DNA from 3 places in the Duganella paludis genome. Region 2 is predicted to be linked to each of the others. Evidence: predicted binding sites of a transcription regulator. Region 2 holds the regulator's gene; each other region holds the start of a gene.
What was found. Region 2 encodes sigma-54, which starts transcription at its own class of promoters, with help from an activator protein. Its sites were predicted from a motif close to TGGCANGNAANCTGCTTT; they were not measured.
Positions count from the first base shown of each region.

Region 1: the regulator sigma-54 is predicted to act here: its motif matches at 1,363-1,380, upstream of glnA (type I glutamate--ammonia ligase).
Region 3: the regulator sigma-54 is predicted to act here: its motif matches at 1,790-1,807, upstream of ACXZ1M_RS11740 (beta-propeller fold lactonase family protein).

Region 1 is NZ_CM136922.1:4,530,269-4,535,297, forward strand. Features, by position in the region: gene ACXZ1M_RS19985 (TAXI family TRAP transporter solute-binding subunit) at 1-618, shown strand, start outside; gene ACXZ1M_RS19990 (rhodanese-like domain-containing protein) at 714-1,172, opposite strand; gene glnA (type I glutamate--ammonia ligase) at 1,423-2,838, shown strand; gene ACXZ1M_RS20000 (DUF4124 domain-containing protein) at 2,968-3,453, shown strand; gene glnL (nitrogen regulation protein NR(II)) at 3,450-4,562, shown strand; gene ntrC (nitrogen regulation protein NR(I)) at 4,627-5,029, shown strand, end outside.
Region 2 is NZ_CM136922.1:3,606,855-3,611,883, reverse strand. Features, by position in the region: gene hpf (ribosome hibernation-promoting factor, HPF/YfiA family) at 88-447, opposite strand; gene ACXZ1M_RS16030 (RNA polymerase factor sigma-54) at 525-1,997, opposite strand; gene lptB (LPS export ABC transporter ATP-binding protein) at 2,004-2,756, opposite strand; gene lptA (lipopolysaccharide transport periplasmic protein LptA) at 2,758-3,342, opposite strand; gene lptC (LPS export ABC transporter periplasmic protein LptC) at 3,360-3,953, opposite strand; gene ACXZ1M_RS16010 (KdsC family phosphatase) at 3,965-4,489, opposite strand; gene ACXZ1M_RS16005 (KpsF/GutQ family sugar-phosphate isomerase) at 4,489-5,029, opposite strand, start outside.
Region 3 is NZ_CM136922.1:2,599,719-2,604,747, forward strand. Features, by position in the region: gene adh (aldehyde dehydrogenase) at 1-627, opposite strand, end outside; gene ACXZ1M_RS11740 (beta-propeller fold lactonase family protein) at 818-1,759, opposite strand; gene ACXZ1M_RS11745 (TonB-dependent receptor family protein) at 1,876-3,990, shown strand; gene ACXZ1M_RS11750 (TonB-dependent receptor) at 3,987-5,029, opposite strand, start outside.

The DNA.
Region 1 (5,029 bases), 920 kb from region 2:
CCGGCCGAGGACTACAACCTGATCGCGCCGACCGCCACGCTGGTGGCGCGTGAAGACCTGCATCCGGCGCTGGTGGACCTGTTCGTGCAAGCAGCGTCGGGCATCCACAGCGGCGCCGGCTGGTTCCAGCAGCAGGGGCAATTCCCGTCGGCCAAGTACAGCGAAATTCCGGTGGATACGGAAGCGGCCAAGTTCTACAAGAGCGGCCCGCCGTTCCTGCAGCGCTACATGACCTTCTGGCTGGCCAACTTCTTCGACCGCATGTGGGTGGTGGTGGTGGCGCTGGGCGCGCTGATCCTGCCGCTGTCGAAGGTGATCCCGCCGCTGTACGTGTGGCGCATCCGCTCGCGCGTGTACCGCTGGTACGGGCAGCTGCGGGCGGTGGAACAAAAGGTGGAGGAAGCGCAGGAAGCGCCGGAGGAGGCGCGCACGCAGGTCTATGAAGCCCAGCTCAAGCGCCTCAACGAGATCGAAGACCTGGTCAACCAGGTATCGATCCCGTTATCGTTTGCGGACGGCCTGTACGGCCTGCGCAGCCACATCCAGTTCGTGCGCAAGCGTATCCAGTTCCTGATGGGCGAGGGCACGCCTGCGCTCACCGACGCCGTGCCGATCTAAATTCGGGGTCAGTTCCGACATTCGGACACGAGCCCAACCGTAGCGGCCGCTACGGCTGGGCTCGTGTCCGAATGTCGGAACTGACCCCGAATCTTTTAGGCGCCGATCCAGGGCAGGCCGGCCTTGCACCAGCCGTTGATGTTCTTGCGGTGGCCGTGGTCGTCGCGCTCGCCTTCGAAACCTTCGAGGATGTCGAAGCAGTGCTGGTAGCCGTGCTCGCTCGCCAGGGTCGCTGCACCACGCGAGCGCACGCCCGAGCGGCACAGGAAGAGGATCACCTGGTCCTTGCGCGCCACCGAGTTCAACTGTTCGATAAATTCGTGGTTGGCCACGCCGCCCGGATAGATGTTCCATTGCACCGCACCATGTTGGGCTTCGGGGATGGCCACCCGGCCCACCCAGTCGCGCTCGGCATTGGTGCGCACGTCCACCAGCTTGACCGCGTTCTCCAGGCTCAGCAACTCATACGCTTCGGCCGGCGTCACCGCCCCCTCATAGGCCCAGTCCTTGCGGCGGCCGCGCGCCACGGCCAGAATCTCATCTATTTTGCTCATAGGGTGTTCCCGAAATAAGTTTGAGTTTATTATATGGCGTCCGTGTAAGTCCGCGACTGCAATGCACCAAAACCATGCGCTTTTCAGAAAAAAATTCAAAATGCACCCACAAGGTGCAAATTGAGATGAATGCACCAAATAGGTGCGCTATCATAGACGTTGCTGACATATAGAAAGTCGTATTTTGGGCTGGCATGGATACTGCTTAGTAAGGCCTCACGAGTTCCACATATTCCTTTAGGAGAGACGCATGGCAATGACAGCCGCAGAAGTTCTGAAAATGGTCCAGGAAAACGAAGTTAAATTCGTTGATTTCCGTTTCGCTGATACCCGTGGTAAAGAACAGCACGTTACCGTGCCAGTGTCGCACTTCGACATCGACAAGTTCGAATCGGGTCACGCTTTCGACGGTTCCTCGATCGCCGGCTGGAAAGGTATTGAAGCATCGGACATGATCCTGCTGCCTGATCCAAACACCGCGAACATCGACCCGTTCATGGAAGAAACCACCCTGTTCATGCAGTGCGACGTGATCGAGCCTGCGGACGGTAAAGGTTACGACCGTGACCCACGCTCCATCGCCAAGCGCGCTGAAGCCTACCTGAAATCGTCGGGCCTGGGCGACACCGCCTACTTCGGTCCTGAGCCAGAATTCTTCATCTTCGACAGCGTGCGCTGGAAGATCGACATGTCCGGTTGCTTCGTCAAGATCGATTCGGACGAAGCTTCGTGGTCGACCGACAAGGAAATCGAAGGCGGCAACAGCGGCCATCGTCCTACCGTCAAAGGCGGCTACTTCCCAGTGCCACCAGTGGACAGCTTCCAGGACATGCGTTCGGAAATGTGCCTGATCCTGGAATCGCTGGGCATCCCGGTTGAAGTGCACCACCACGAAGTGGCCGGCGCCGGCCAGAACGAAATCGGTACCAAGTTCTCGACCCTGGTCGAGCGCGCCGACTGGACCCAGAACCTGAAATACGTGGTCTGGAACGTGGCCCACAGCTACGGCAAGACCGCCACCTTCATGCCAAAACCTATCGTTGGCGACAACGGTTCGGGCATGCACGTGCACCAGTCGATCTGGAAAGACGGCGTCAACCTGTTCGCCGGCGACGGCTATGCCGGCCTGTCCGACACCGCGCTGTACTACATCGGCGGTATCATCAAGCACGCCAAGGCACTGAACGCGATCACCAACCCAGGCACCAACTCGTACAAGCGTCTGGTTCCAGGCTTCGAAGCGCCAGTGAAACTGGCGTACTCGGCTAAAAACCGTTCGGCTTCGATCCGTATTCCACACGTGGCCAATCCAAAAGGCCGCCGTATCGAAACCCGCTTCCCGGATCCACTGGCCAACGTCTACCTGTGCTTCTCGGCTCTGCTGATGGCTGGTCTGGACGGTATCCAGAACAAGATCCATCCAGGCGAAGCAGCATCGAAAGATCTGTACCACCTGCCGCCGGAAGAAGATGCACTGATCCCAACCGTGTGCGCATCGCTGGAAGAAGCCCTGGACGCCCTGAACAAAGACCGCGAGTTCCTGACCCGTGGCGGCGTGTTCAGCGACTCCATGATCGATGCCTACATCGAACTGAAAATGCAGGACGTTCAGCGCATGCGCATGACGACTCACCCTGCCGAGTTCGACATGTACTACTCGCTGTAATCTACGGCGCCGGCCAGTCCGGCGCGTTGATGTAGCTAAAAACGCGGGGCGAGCATGCTTTCCCCGCGTTTTTCTTTGGATGGAGTATATTCGGCATGGAATGTTTCCACCCACGGATAATGAATGACCATGAGTTTTAAATTGAGTGCGTTGCTGGCGCTGTTCGTCTCCGCCGCCGCGCATGGACAAATCTACAAGTGCCAGCCGCCCGGCGGCAGCGTGGAGTTCACCGACATCAATCGCGGCAGCTACTGCAAGCTGATGGACCTGCCCGGCGTGACGGTGCCGGCGCCGCCACGCCGCGTGGCACCGTCGCCGCGCAATGCCCAGCCTGCAGCGCCGACGTCCACGCCAGGCGAGTTCCCGCGCGTCGACAGCGCCGAACAGCGCGCGCGCGACGCCGACCGGCGCGGCATCCTTGAAGATGAACTGAAAAACGAAACGCTGAAGCTCGCCGAGCTGCGCCGCGAATTCAACGGCGGCGAACCGGAACGGCGCGGCGACGAACGCAATTACGCGAAATACCAGGAACGGGTGGCCTCGATGCGCGACAGCATCAGCCGCTCGGAAAAGAATGTCGATGCCTTGAAACGTGAGATCGCGAATATCCGATGAGCCTAGTCAGTAATATCGCGGCCCGTGCGGCCGCCGCCATCAACCGCCCGCCGTCATTGGCCGGGCTGGAGTTGCTGGCCTCCGCCGTGGTGCTGCTCGATGGCGAGGGGCGCATCGCCTACGCCAACGCCGCCGCCGAGAACCTGCTGGAAAGCTCGCTCAAGGCGCTGTCGCGCCAGACGCTGAGCGCGCAGTTCCTCAATGCCGATGAGCTGGACAATATCTGCGACCAGGCGCGCGAACACAAGTTCTCCGACCTGCGCCAGGACCTGACGCTGGAACGCGCCGGCCGCGAGCCGCTGCATGTGCACAGCATCGTCTCGGCCGTGGACGAGCCGGCCGGCGGCGTGCTGATCGAGCTGCGCGAAAACCAGCAGCACCTCAAGCTGGACCGCGAGGAGCGCATCCTCGACCAGAGCCAGGTCAACAAGGAGCTGATCCGCAACCTGGCGCACGAGATCAAGAACCCGCTGGGCGGCATTCGTGGCGCCGCGCAGCTGCTGGAGATGGAGCTGCCGGCGCTGCACGCGGTGCAGCTGCGCGAATACACGCAGGTCATCATCAAGGAAGCGGACCGCCTGCAAACGCTGGTGGACCGCCTGCTGGCGCCGCACCGCCGTCCGCACATCGTGGGCGACGTCAACATCCACGAAGTGCTGGAGCGCGTGCGCAGCCTGATGCTGGCCGAGTTCCCGTCCGGCCTGACCATCCTGCGCGATTACGACGCCTCGATTCCCGAGTTCCGGGGCGACAAGGAACAGCTGATCCAGACCGTGCTCAACATCGCGCACAACGCCGCGCAAGCGCTGGCGGCGCAGATCGAAGCGGGCGGCGCGCAGATCGTTTTGAAGACGCGCGTGGCGCGTCAGGTCACGTTGGCCAAGGTCCGCTACGGGCTGGCATTAGACTTGCATATCATTGACAATGGACCGGGTATCGCACCGCAGATCCGCGACCGCATCTTCTACCCATTGGTATCAGGCAGGGAGGGAGGCAGTGGCCTGGGATTGACCCTGGCACAGACCTTCGTGCAACAGCACATGGGCGTGATCGAGTGCGAGAGCCGGCCTGGATTTACGGATTTCCGTATTCTGCTGCCGTTGCCATAAGCCGTGGTGAGTAGTGCGGACCGAGTCCCTTGATTGACGATCCATCGCGGAATACACACAACACATGAAGCCAATCTGGATAGTAGACGACGACGAATCGATCCGCTGGGTACTGGAAAAAGCACTCGCCAGGGAAAACCTGGCCACGAAGAGTTTTGCCAACGCGCGCGACGCCATCGCCGCACTGGAGTTCGAGACGCCGCAAGTGCTGGTGTCCGATATCCGCATGCCGGGCGATTCCGGCCTGGACCTGCTGCAGCTGGTGAAGTCGCGCCTGCCCGGCCTGCCGGTCATCATCATCACCGCCTTCTCCGACCTGGACTCCGCCGTGGCGGCGTTCCAGGGCGGCGCCTTTGAATACCTCGCCAAGCCGTTCGACATCGACAAGGCTGTCGAGCTGATCCGGCGCGCGCTCGACGAGAGCCTGCGCGAAACCAGCGTCGAATCGGGACCGACCGAAACGCCGG
Region 2 (5,029 bases):
ACTCCCAATGCAAGTTAAACGTTTAACTTCACGATTGCAAAAAAGGGCGCCCTCTTGCGCCCTTCGTTTGGTGTGCCGGGGCCGTTGTTATAGGGCGGCGGCAGCGGGTTCGTAGCTATCCGGGATATGCTTGATGGCATCGTGCCCGTGCGATTGAACTTTGTTCTTGTACTTCATGACCTGCCGATCCAGCTTGTCGATCAGGGTATCGATGGCGGCGTACAGGTCTTGCGACAGGCTTTCCACGTAGACGGTTTTACCCGACATGCGCAGGTTGATTTCAGCCTTCTGGCGTTTATCTTTCTCTTTAAGGTTATCTACGGTCAGGATGACAGCAATATCAATCACTTGATCAAAGTGGCGGGTGACACGTTCCAGTTTATTCTGCACGTACTCGCGAATAGCCGAGGTCACTTCGAGATGATGTCCACTGATGGTGAGATTCATACACACTCCTAAAGATAATGTCGCTTCTAACGGTTAGTGCGGTGCCCTTTGCTACCGGGCGCGCAGGAACCAAGTAACTACAAAGATTTACGGAGGCTGACTGGTGGGATTTTGAGAGCTTCGCGATATTTGGCAACAGTTCGCCGCGCAATCACCATGCCTTGTTCTCCCAGCATGTCCGCAATCTTACTGTCGGATAAAGGATTTTTCGGGTCTTCTGCTCCTGTCAGTTGCACGATCAATGCACGTATCGCCGTCGAACTTGCTTCACCCCCCGCTTCGGTGGCGACATGGCTACCAAAGAAATATTTCAACTCAAACATGCCATGCGGGGTCAGCATATATTTCTGAGTTGTTACCCGAGAAATAGTACTCTCGTGTAAACCCAGTGTATCAGCAATTTCGCGAAGCACAAGGGGCCGCATGGCAACCGCGCCATGCGAGAAAAAGTTCTTTTGTCTTTCTACTATCGCTTGCGCCACCCGCAGGATCGTATCGAAGCGCTGGCGCATATTCTTGATCAGCCACTTGGCCTCTTGCAATTGCGCGCCCATGGCGCCCTCGCCCTTGCCCTGCTTGAGCAAGTTGGCGTACATGGCGTTCACGCGCAGGCGCGGCATGACGTCGTTGTTCAGGCTGACCTGCCAGCCGTTGCGCGATTTCTTCACGATCACGTCCGGCACCACATAGTCCGACACGTCGGACGCGAAGGCCGCGCCCGGATGCGGATTGCACTGGCGGATCACGGCCTGCGCTTCACGCAAGTCTTCATCGTCGCACAGCAGGGTCTTTTTCAGCTTGTTGAAATCGCGCTGCGCGAACCAGGTCAGGTGGTTCTCGACGATGGCCAGCGCCATGCGCCGCGTCACCATCGGCACGCCCGGCAAGCGCTTGATTTGCAGCGCCAGGCATTCGGACGCGTTGCGCGCGCCCACGCCCATCGGATCGAAGCTTTGCAGCAGGCTCAGGGCCGTCTGCAGTTCCTCGATCTCGACTTCCAGTTCTTCCGGCAGGCGCGCGTGGATTTCTTCCAACGCTTCCTCCAGGTAGCCGTTCTCGTCGAGCGCATCGATGATCAGTTCGACCAGCGCGCGGTCGCGCATTTCCAGCACCGTCACGCGCATCTGCTCCATCAGGTGCTCGCGCAGCGTGCAGTGATGGGCTTCGAGTTGCGGACGCGATTCCTCGTCGTCGCTGTTCTTGCTGCGGCCGGCGTCGCCCCAGTCCATATCGGCTTCGGCGGTGGTGCTCTCGGTGTCGGCGGCCGGGCCGTCGTAGGCGTCGGCCTCGGCGGCCGGTGCTTCGTTGGGCGGACCTTCGGGCGGCGCTTCGCCGACCGGCGCCTGCTGGTTGATGGCGCCATCGGACAGCAGCCGCAGCGAGTGGTCGAGCGGATCGTCGAGACGTTCCAGCAGCGGGTTATCGGTCAGCAGCTGTTCGAGTTCCTGGTGCAGCTCCAGCGTCGACAGTTGCAGCAGCCGGATCGACTGCTGCAACTGGGGCGTCAACGCTAAGTGCTGCGACGTGCGCAGTTGCAAAGACTGTTTCATTGAGGGTTACATGCGGAAATGTTCACCCAGGTAGACACGACGCACCGATTCGTTGGCGATGATGTCGTCCGGACGGCCGGAGGCCAGCACCGTTCCCTGGTTGATGATATATGCGCGGTCGCAGATGCCCAGCGTCTCGCGCACATTGTGATCGGTAATGAGGACGCCGATGCCGCGTTCCTTGAGGAAGCGCACGATGCGCTGGATCTCAATCACGGCAATCGGGTCGACCCCGGCGAATGGTTCATCGAGCAGCACGAAGCGCGGATTGGTGGCCAGGGCGCGCGCAATCTCCACCCGGCGGCGTTCGCCCCCGGAGAGCGACAGCGCCTGGTTCTCGCGCAGCTTTTCGATTTGCAAATCGGCCAACAGGGTATTCAGCCGTTCATCAATGGCAGCCTTGGATAAAGGCTTGCCGTCCACTTTCTGAATTTCGAGGACGGCGCGGATATTCTCTTCCACGGTCAGCTTGCGGAACACCGACGCTTCCTGTGGCAGGTAGGACAGGCCGAGCGAAGCGCGGCGGTGGATCGGCAGCGAGGAGATGTCGGTGCCGCTGATGTCGATGCTGCCGGCGTCCGACGGCACCAGGCCGACGATCATGTAGAACGAGGTGGTCTTGCCGGCGCCGTTGGGGCCGAGCAGGCCCACCACTTCGCCGCACTCGACCTGCAGGGACACGTCATGCACCACCTGGCGCTTGCCGTAGGTCTTTTGCAGGCCTTTGACGATCAGGGTGCTACCGCAGTTTGCTTCCATCTTATTTCCCCGGCGCAGGCTGCGTGGTCGGTACGGCCGGCGTCGCAGGCGAGACCAGCTTGGTCGACGGCTGGATCACCATGGTGCTGCGGCCGGCGCCCGGCTTGCTCTCGCCGGTGGCGGTATTCTTCACGGCGAAGAATTCCTTGCGGCTGTCGTAGGAAATGAATTCGCCGTCGACCTGGCTGGCCGGCTTGCCGCCTTCCAGTTTCTTGATCTGCGCCTTGGCGTACAGCTTCACCAGCTCGGTCTTGTTGTCGTATTCGATGCGGTCGGCCTGGCCTTCGACCCACTGGTCGCCGACGCCGTCCATCTTCTGGCGGAAGGTGGCTTGCACGCCCGGGCCGCTGGTCAGCACCACGAACTGGTAGCCTTCCGGATCTTCGGTCACCACCGCCTTGGGCGACTTCATCAGCAGCGTGCCGCGCGTCAGCACCACATTGCCGGTGAAGGTCTTGACCTGCTTGACGTCATCGGCATCGAGCTGGTCGAAGGTGATCTGGGTCGGCTTGCTGGAATCGGCCTTCTCGGCCTGCGCAACGCAGGCCAGCAGCATCAGCGCCGCCGACAGGATTAATCGTTTCATGTTCATGTGTCGTTCCTTCATTGTCCCGCGCGTGGCGGTATCGTCATCGTTCCGCGCCCGCCCAGTGCGATCTGGCGGGTGGCGTTGTTGGCTTTCATGCCGGTGCCGCTGGCGGTGGCCTGGCCGGCCTGCATCTCCACCTTGGCATCGGTTTCCATGCGTTCTTCGTCCGGGTACACGGTCAGCGTGCTGGTCTGCAAGCGCAGTCCCTGCGCCTGCGGCGTGGCCGGCCGCATCACGTCCACATTACCATTCAGCCGCACGCGCGTATTGCCCTGATCGACATACGCGGTCTGCGCATGGATATCCATCGGCGGCTGGCCGCTCGACAGGCCGTGTACGAAGGGCTTGTCGATCAGCGAAGAATCATCGATCGGGCGATGGGTCAGCTTGTCGCCGGAAATAATGTAGGAAGGCTGGCCTTCCTTGTTCATGCGTACCGTGCTGAAGCGGTCGATGATGTAGTCCGGCTCGTCGCGGAAGCGGTCGGCCTGCGCCTCCTGCCCGGACTGGTTGACCACCTGCACCAGCCAGAAACTGCCGGCGGCCACAAACACGCCGACCATGATGATCATGGTCAGCTGCCAGCGGTGTGCTGTTCTCTTACGCATGTTTGCCCCCATCAAACCAGGAACTGCGCCATCACGCGCTCGTACAGGCCCTGGGCGTGCAGCACCAGCTCGCACACCTCGCGGACGGCGCCGCGCCCGCCATGGGCGACGGTGGTGTGGTGGGCGCGCTCCAGCACTTCCTTGCGGCCGTTCGGCACGGCGACGGCGAAGCCGACCCGCGACAAAATCGGCAGATCGACCACGTCGTCGCCGATGAAACCAACCTGCTCGGCCGTGAGGCCGGTCTTTTCCAGCAACGCGTTGAACGGCGTCAGCTTGTCGTGGCCGCCCTGGTGCAAATGGCTGATGCCCAGGTCGGCCGCGCGCTTGATCACCTGCGGCGAGGTGCGCGCGCTGATGATGGCGGTCTGGATGCCGGCTTCCTGGATCAGCTTGATGCCCAGGCCGTCCTGCACGTTGAAGGTCTTCAGGGCCTCGCCGTCGGCGCCGTAATGCAGGCTGCCGTCGGTGAGCACGCCGTCGACGTCGAAAATCATCAGCTTGACGCGCGCGGCGCGTTCCACGTAAGTCAGCATCAAATCACCTTGGCACGGGTCAGATCATGAATGTGCAGCGCGCCGACCAGTTTGCCGTCGGCATCGGTCACCAGCATCTGGTTGATGCGGAACTGTTCCATCACGGCCACGGCGTCGACCGCCAGCTTCTCCGGCGAAATGCTGCGCGGATTGGCGTGCATCACGTCCTTGATGACGACCTTGCTGAAATCCTGGACCTTTTCGATCATGCGGCGCAGGTCGCCGTCGGTGAACACGCCGATCGGCTTGTCGTCGGCATCGACGATGGCGGTCATGCCCATGCCCTTCTGGGTGATTTCCAGCAGGGCGTCGGTCAGCTTGACGTCGGCCGGCACCTTCGGCACGGCGTCGCCGCTGCGCATCACGTCGCGCACGTGGGTCAGCAGGCGGCGGCCCAGCGCGCCACCGGGGTGCGAGCGGGCGAAATCTTCTTCCTTGAAGCCGCGCAGGTCCAGCAGCGCCACGGCCAGGGCGTCGCCCAGCGCCAGCGTGACGGTGGTCGAGGTGGTCGGCGCCAGGTTCATCGGGCAAGCCTCCTTG
Region 3 (5,029 bases), 1.0 Mb from region 2:
CGGCAGCAGGTCGGCAATCACTTCCAGCAGCACCATGATCGAGGCCGGGGTTTGCTCGGCAGGCTTGAGCACCACGCAGTTGCCGGCGGCCAGCGCCGGCGCCAGCTTCCATACCGCCATCAGGATAGGGAAGTTCCATGGAATGATCTGGCCGACCACGCCCAGCGGCTCATGGAAGTGATAAGCGTAGGTCTCCGAGTCGATCTGCGCGACCGAGCCTTCCTGCGCGCGGATGCAACCGGCGAAGTAGCGGAAGTGGTCGATCGCCAGCGGAATATCGGCGGCGGTGGTTTCGCGGATCGGCTTGCCGTTGTCGATGGTCTCGGCGGTGGCGATCAACGCCAGGTTGGCTTCCATGCGGTCGGCGATCTTGTTGAGGATATTCGCGCGCTCGGTCTGCGAGGTCTTGCCCCATGCATCCTTGGCGGCGTGGGCGGCATCCAGCGCCAGCTCGATGTCTTCGGCGGTGGAGCGCGCCACTTCACAGAACACCTGGCCGGTGATCGGCGTGATATTGCCGAAGTATTCGCCCTTCACCGGCGCGACGAATTTACCGCCGATGAAGTTGTCGTAGCGTTGTTTGAACGGGTTGGCAACGCCTAGTTTGCTGATGTCTGCGAGATTCATGTCGTCCTCTTTCTGCTGTGGTTTTATGAGGCCGCTCGCTGTCGGGCGTGGCGGCGTTGGGTAGTGCACGTTCTTCTTTTCGCAAGCCTCGTGCCAGCACCGTTTGTGAGGGAACTACAGGGGGCGAGGTGGCACGGTCGTGTGACAAGTGTTCATCTTTGGGACAGTTGTCTGCCGATGGAGCAGTCACTCAACGGATCACCACGCCCCATGGTAGTTCGCCCACCATCACCTCGGCGCGCTTGGCGGCGCTGGCCGTATCGATCACGGACACACTGTTGGATCTGCCATTGGCCACGTACAGCTTGGCGCCGTCCGGCGTCAGCGCCATATTCCACGGCCGCTTGCCGACTGCAATCGTGGCCGCCACCGTATTGCTGGTGGTGTCGATGACCATCACGCTGGCGTCGATGCCGTTGGAGACATACACCTGACGCCCGTTCGGATGCACCACGATGCCGTTGGCATTTTTCCCGGCCGGGATGCGCGCCACCGCCGCCAGTGTCGCCATATCCACCACGTAGACCGCGTTGGCCAGCTCGCAAGCCACATAGGCGCGCTTGCCGTCCGGGCTGAAGCCCATGCCGCGCGGGCGCAGGCCGACGGCAATCGATCCACTCTGGCGGCGCGCGGCGACATCGATCACATCGACCTGCTCCGCCTCCTCCGCGCTGACCAGCAGCCAGCGGCCGTCCGGGCTGAAGACCGCGTGCTCGGGATTCTTGCCGCGTACCGGAATATCGGCCGCCACCTGCCCGCTCGCCGTGTCGATCAGTGTGACGCTGTTGCTCTCCTCAACCGCCACCGCCGCATAGCGCCCATCCGCCGACACGTTTACCCCCTCGGGCGACTTGCCCAGCGCGATACTGCGCACCACCGCGCCGCTGGCGGCGTCGATCACCAGCAAGGCATTGCTGGCGGCGTCGGTGGCGTACAGGCGTGCGCCTGCCGGATCGGCCGCGATGCCGCGCGGGCGCTTGCCGGCGGCGATCTGGCGCAGCACCGTATCGGTGACGGTATCGATCACGCTGACGGTGCCGGATTTTTCGTTCGGCACATAGGCCAGAGGCGCGGCCAGCGCCGGGGTGCTCAGCGCCACGAGCAAGGAAGCGAGAATGCGGAAGCTGTTCATGTCATCACCTTTAAGGGAAATGCCAACACCATTGCAATCGTCGTGCCACACAAAAACCGGATGGCAGGTATATTGCTTATTGGTCCGTACAACACTGACCAAAAAACGGAGACAACATGAAGCACGCACATTTCCCACTGAATGCGGTGGCCGCGCTGTTTGCCATCAGCAGTGGCGCCATCGCAGCCGAACTGGCAGCCGAACCTGTCGATGTGGTGGTGATCAGCGCCACCCGCGTCGGCCACACGGTATTCGACATGCCGGCCGCGATCGACGTCATCGACGCCGACCGCATTCGCGAAGGCCAGGCACGCGTCAACGCCAGCGAAGCACTGGCGGCGGTGCCTGGCCTGGTGGCGCAAAACCGCCAGAACTACGCACAAGACCTGCAGATCTCCTCGCGCGGCTTCGGCGCCCGTTCAGCCTTCGGCGTGCGCGGCGTGCGCCTGATCGCCGACGGCATCCCGGCCAGCATGCCGGATGGTCAAGGACAAGCCGCCACCTTCAACCTCGACATGGCCGAACGCATCGAAGTATTGCGCGGGCCTTTCTCCACCATCTACGGCAACCACTCCGGCGGCGTAATCCAGTTGTTCACGCGTGAAGGCGAAGGCGCACCGTCGATTGAAACCTCGCTCACCGCCGGCAGCTATGGCAGCCGCAAGGCCGACCTGAACGCGCAAGGCAAACAGGCCGGCATCGGCTACGTGCTCGATGCCTCGCGTTTTGAAACCGACGGCTACCGCGCCCACAGCGCCGCCACCCGCGACCAGGCCTACGCAAAACTGACACTGGCGCCGCTGGACAGCGCCAAGCTGACCATCACCGCCAACGCGCTGCGCCAGGACGATACGCAGGACGCGCTGGGCACCACCTGGGCCACCTACCAGCGCGACCCGCGCGCCGGCGAGATCGATACGACCGACACCCAGAATCCAAAACGCACGCTGGCGGACCGCTACAACACCCGCAAGAGCATCGACCATCAGCAGATCGGCGCCAACTGGGAGCAGCGCTTCGGCGACGACCGCCTGCGCATCACCGCCTACGGCGGCAACCGCAGCGTGATCCAGTACCAGGCCTTCTCCAAGGCCTTCCAGGCGCCCGCCACACACTCGGGCGGCGTGGTCGATTTCGACCGCGATTTCTACGGCACGGACCTGAACTGGCTGCACGTGAGCCAACTGGCCGGCGGCAAACTGAGTACCACCATAGGCCTGGAATACGGCCGCTCCAGCGATGACCGCAAAGGCTATGAGAACTTCATCGGCACGCAGTTCGGCGCCAAAGGCGCGCTGCGGCGCGACGAAAACGACAAGGTGACCAATCTCGATCCTTACGTCCAGGCGGAGTGGGAAACCGGCGCGTGGTTGTTGAGCGCGGGCCTGCGCCACAGCAGCGTCAAAATCTCGGTGGACGATCGCTTCCTCGGCAACGGCAACGACAGCGGCAGTCTCGATTACAGCCACACCACGCCGGTACTGGGCTTGCTGTACAAGCTGGCGCCGTCGCTCAATGTGTACGCCAGCGCCGCGCGCGGCTTCGAAACGCCGACGCTGAATGAGCTGTTCTATTCCGGCACCGGCGGCGGCTTCAACTTCCGCCTGCAACCGGCGCAGAGCACGCACGTGGAGGCGGGCGTGAAAGCCCGCATCGGCGGCGACACGCGCATCAACGCCGCCGTGTTCCAGGTCCGCACACACGACGAACTGGTGGTCGACAGCAGCAGCGGTGGCCGCACCAGCTACCGCAACGCCGGCCGCACGCTGCGCCAGGGCGTGGAACTGTCGCTCGACAGCACATGGCAATACGGCTTCAGCACGCGCGTGGCCTTGACCACCCTGCGCGCCGTCTACGACCAGGGCTTCGGCACGGTCTTAAAAGGCAGCCGTTTGCCGGGCGTCCCGAATGCCAACGCCTACGGCGAACTGGCGTGGAAGGAAAGCGCCGGCCGCTTCGGCGCGGCGTTGGAAGCTGTCGGCAGCAGCAAGATCTATGCGGAAGACGCCAACGCCGACCAACCGGCGCCTGGCTATGGCGTGCTGAATGCGCGGGTAACGGCCAGCCAGCAATGGCAGGGCTGGCGCTTCAAGCAGTTCGCTCGTTTGAATAATCTGCTGGACAAGCAGTACGTGGGTTCGCTGATCGTCGGCGACACCAACAAGCGCTATTACGAAGCCGCTCCTGGCCGCAACTGGGTACTGGGCGTGAGCGCCCAGTACCAATTCTAGAAGCGATAACGCAGTCCGGCCGCCACCGTACGTGGTGCGCCGGGCGCCACAAAGCGCGCCTGTTCCGCCTCCGCGCCCGGTTGCAGCAATGCGCCGTTCGGGAACATATTCACTCCGACCGCACCGAAGCTTTCGTAACGACGATTCGCCAGGTTGGTCACGCGCGCATACCATTCCCACTTCGGTGCCGGCTGATAGCTGGCGTGTAGGCCAAGCAGCGCATGGCCGCGTATGCGCCAGTCGCTGCCAACTGGTGCGGCCTGGCCATCCTCGTTGCCCTGCGTGGTCATGTCCGACAGCGCCACCACATCGACACCGACGGTCAGCGCCGCCGTGGCGCTCCAGTCCAATCCCAGCTTGAGCGTATTGCGCGGCAGTCCGGCCAGACGCGTGCCGGGGACGACATGCACATTGCGCACGCCGGTGAACAAATCGCCCTCGCTGTCATACGTCGCCGCCAGATAGCTGTAGCTCAGGCGCGCCGACCAAGCGCCGATACGGCGGATGGCACTCAGGTCCACGCCTTGATGGCGCGTGCGGTCGAAGTTGGCGAAGTAGCCCTGCTGCGCCAGCGCGGCGCTGCGGAACAGGATGTCGTCGCGATTGACGGTACGGTAGACCGATAACGCAGCCGTATCGCCGCGCCCACCCTGCCAGCGCGCGCCGGCTTCGACGGTGCGCGACACCACCTGCTTCAGGTAGGGATCGGACTGCAGCCCCACCGGCAAACGGCAAGGCTGCTCCGGATCGGCACAACCGAGTTCAATCACGGTGGGCACGCGGTTGCTCTGCGATAGATTGGCAAACACGCTCCAGCCATTGCCCATGCCGCGCGCGATGCCGATGGCGGGATTGAGCTTGCGGTAGTTGAAGGTCTCGCGCGCCTGCGCTTCATCGTCGCGGCGCAGCTGGTTGCTGACGCGCGCATGGTTGTAACGCGCCGAGACAGTGAGCCATGTCTCCGGCGCCACGGTCCAGGTGTCGGCGACGTAGACGCCGCCGGCGCGCGAGCTGCCATCGACCGACGATCCGGCCTCGC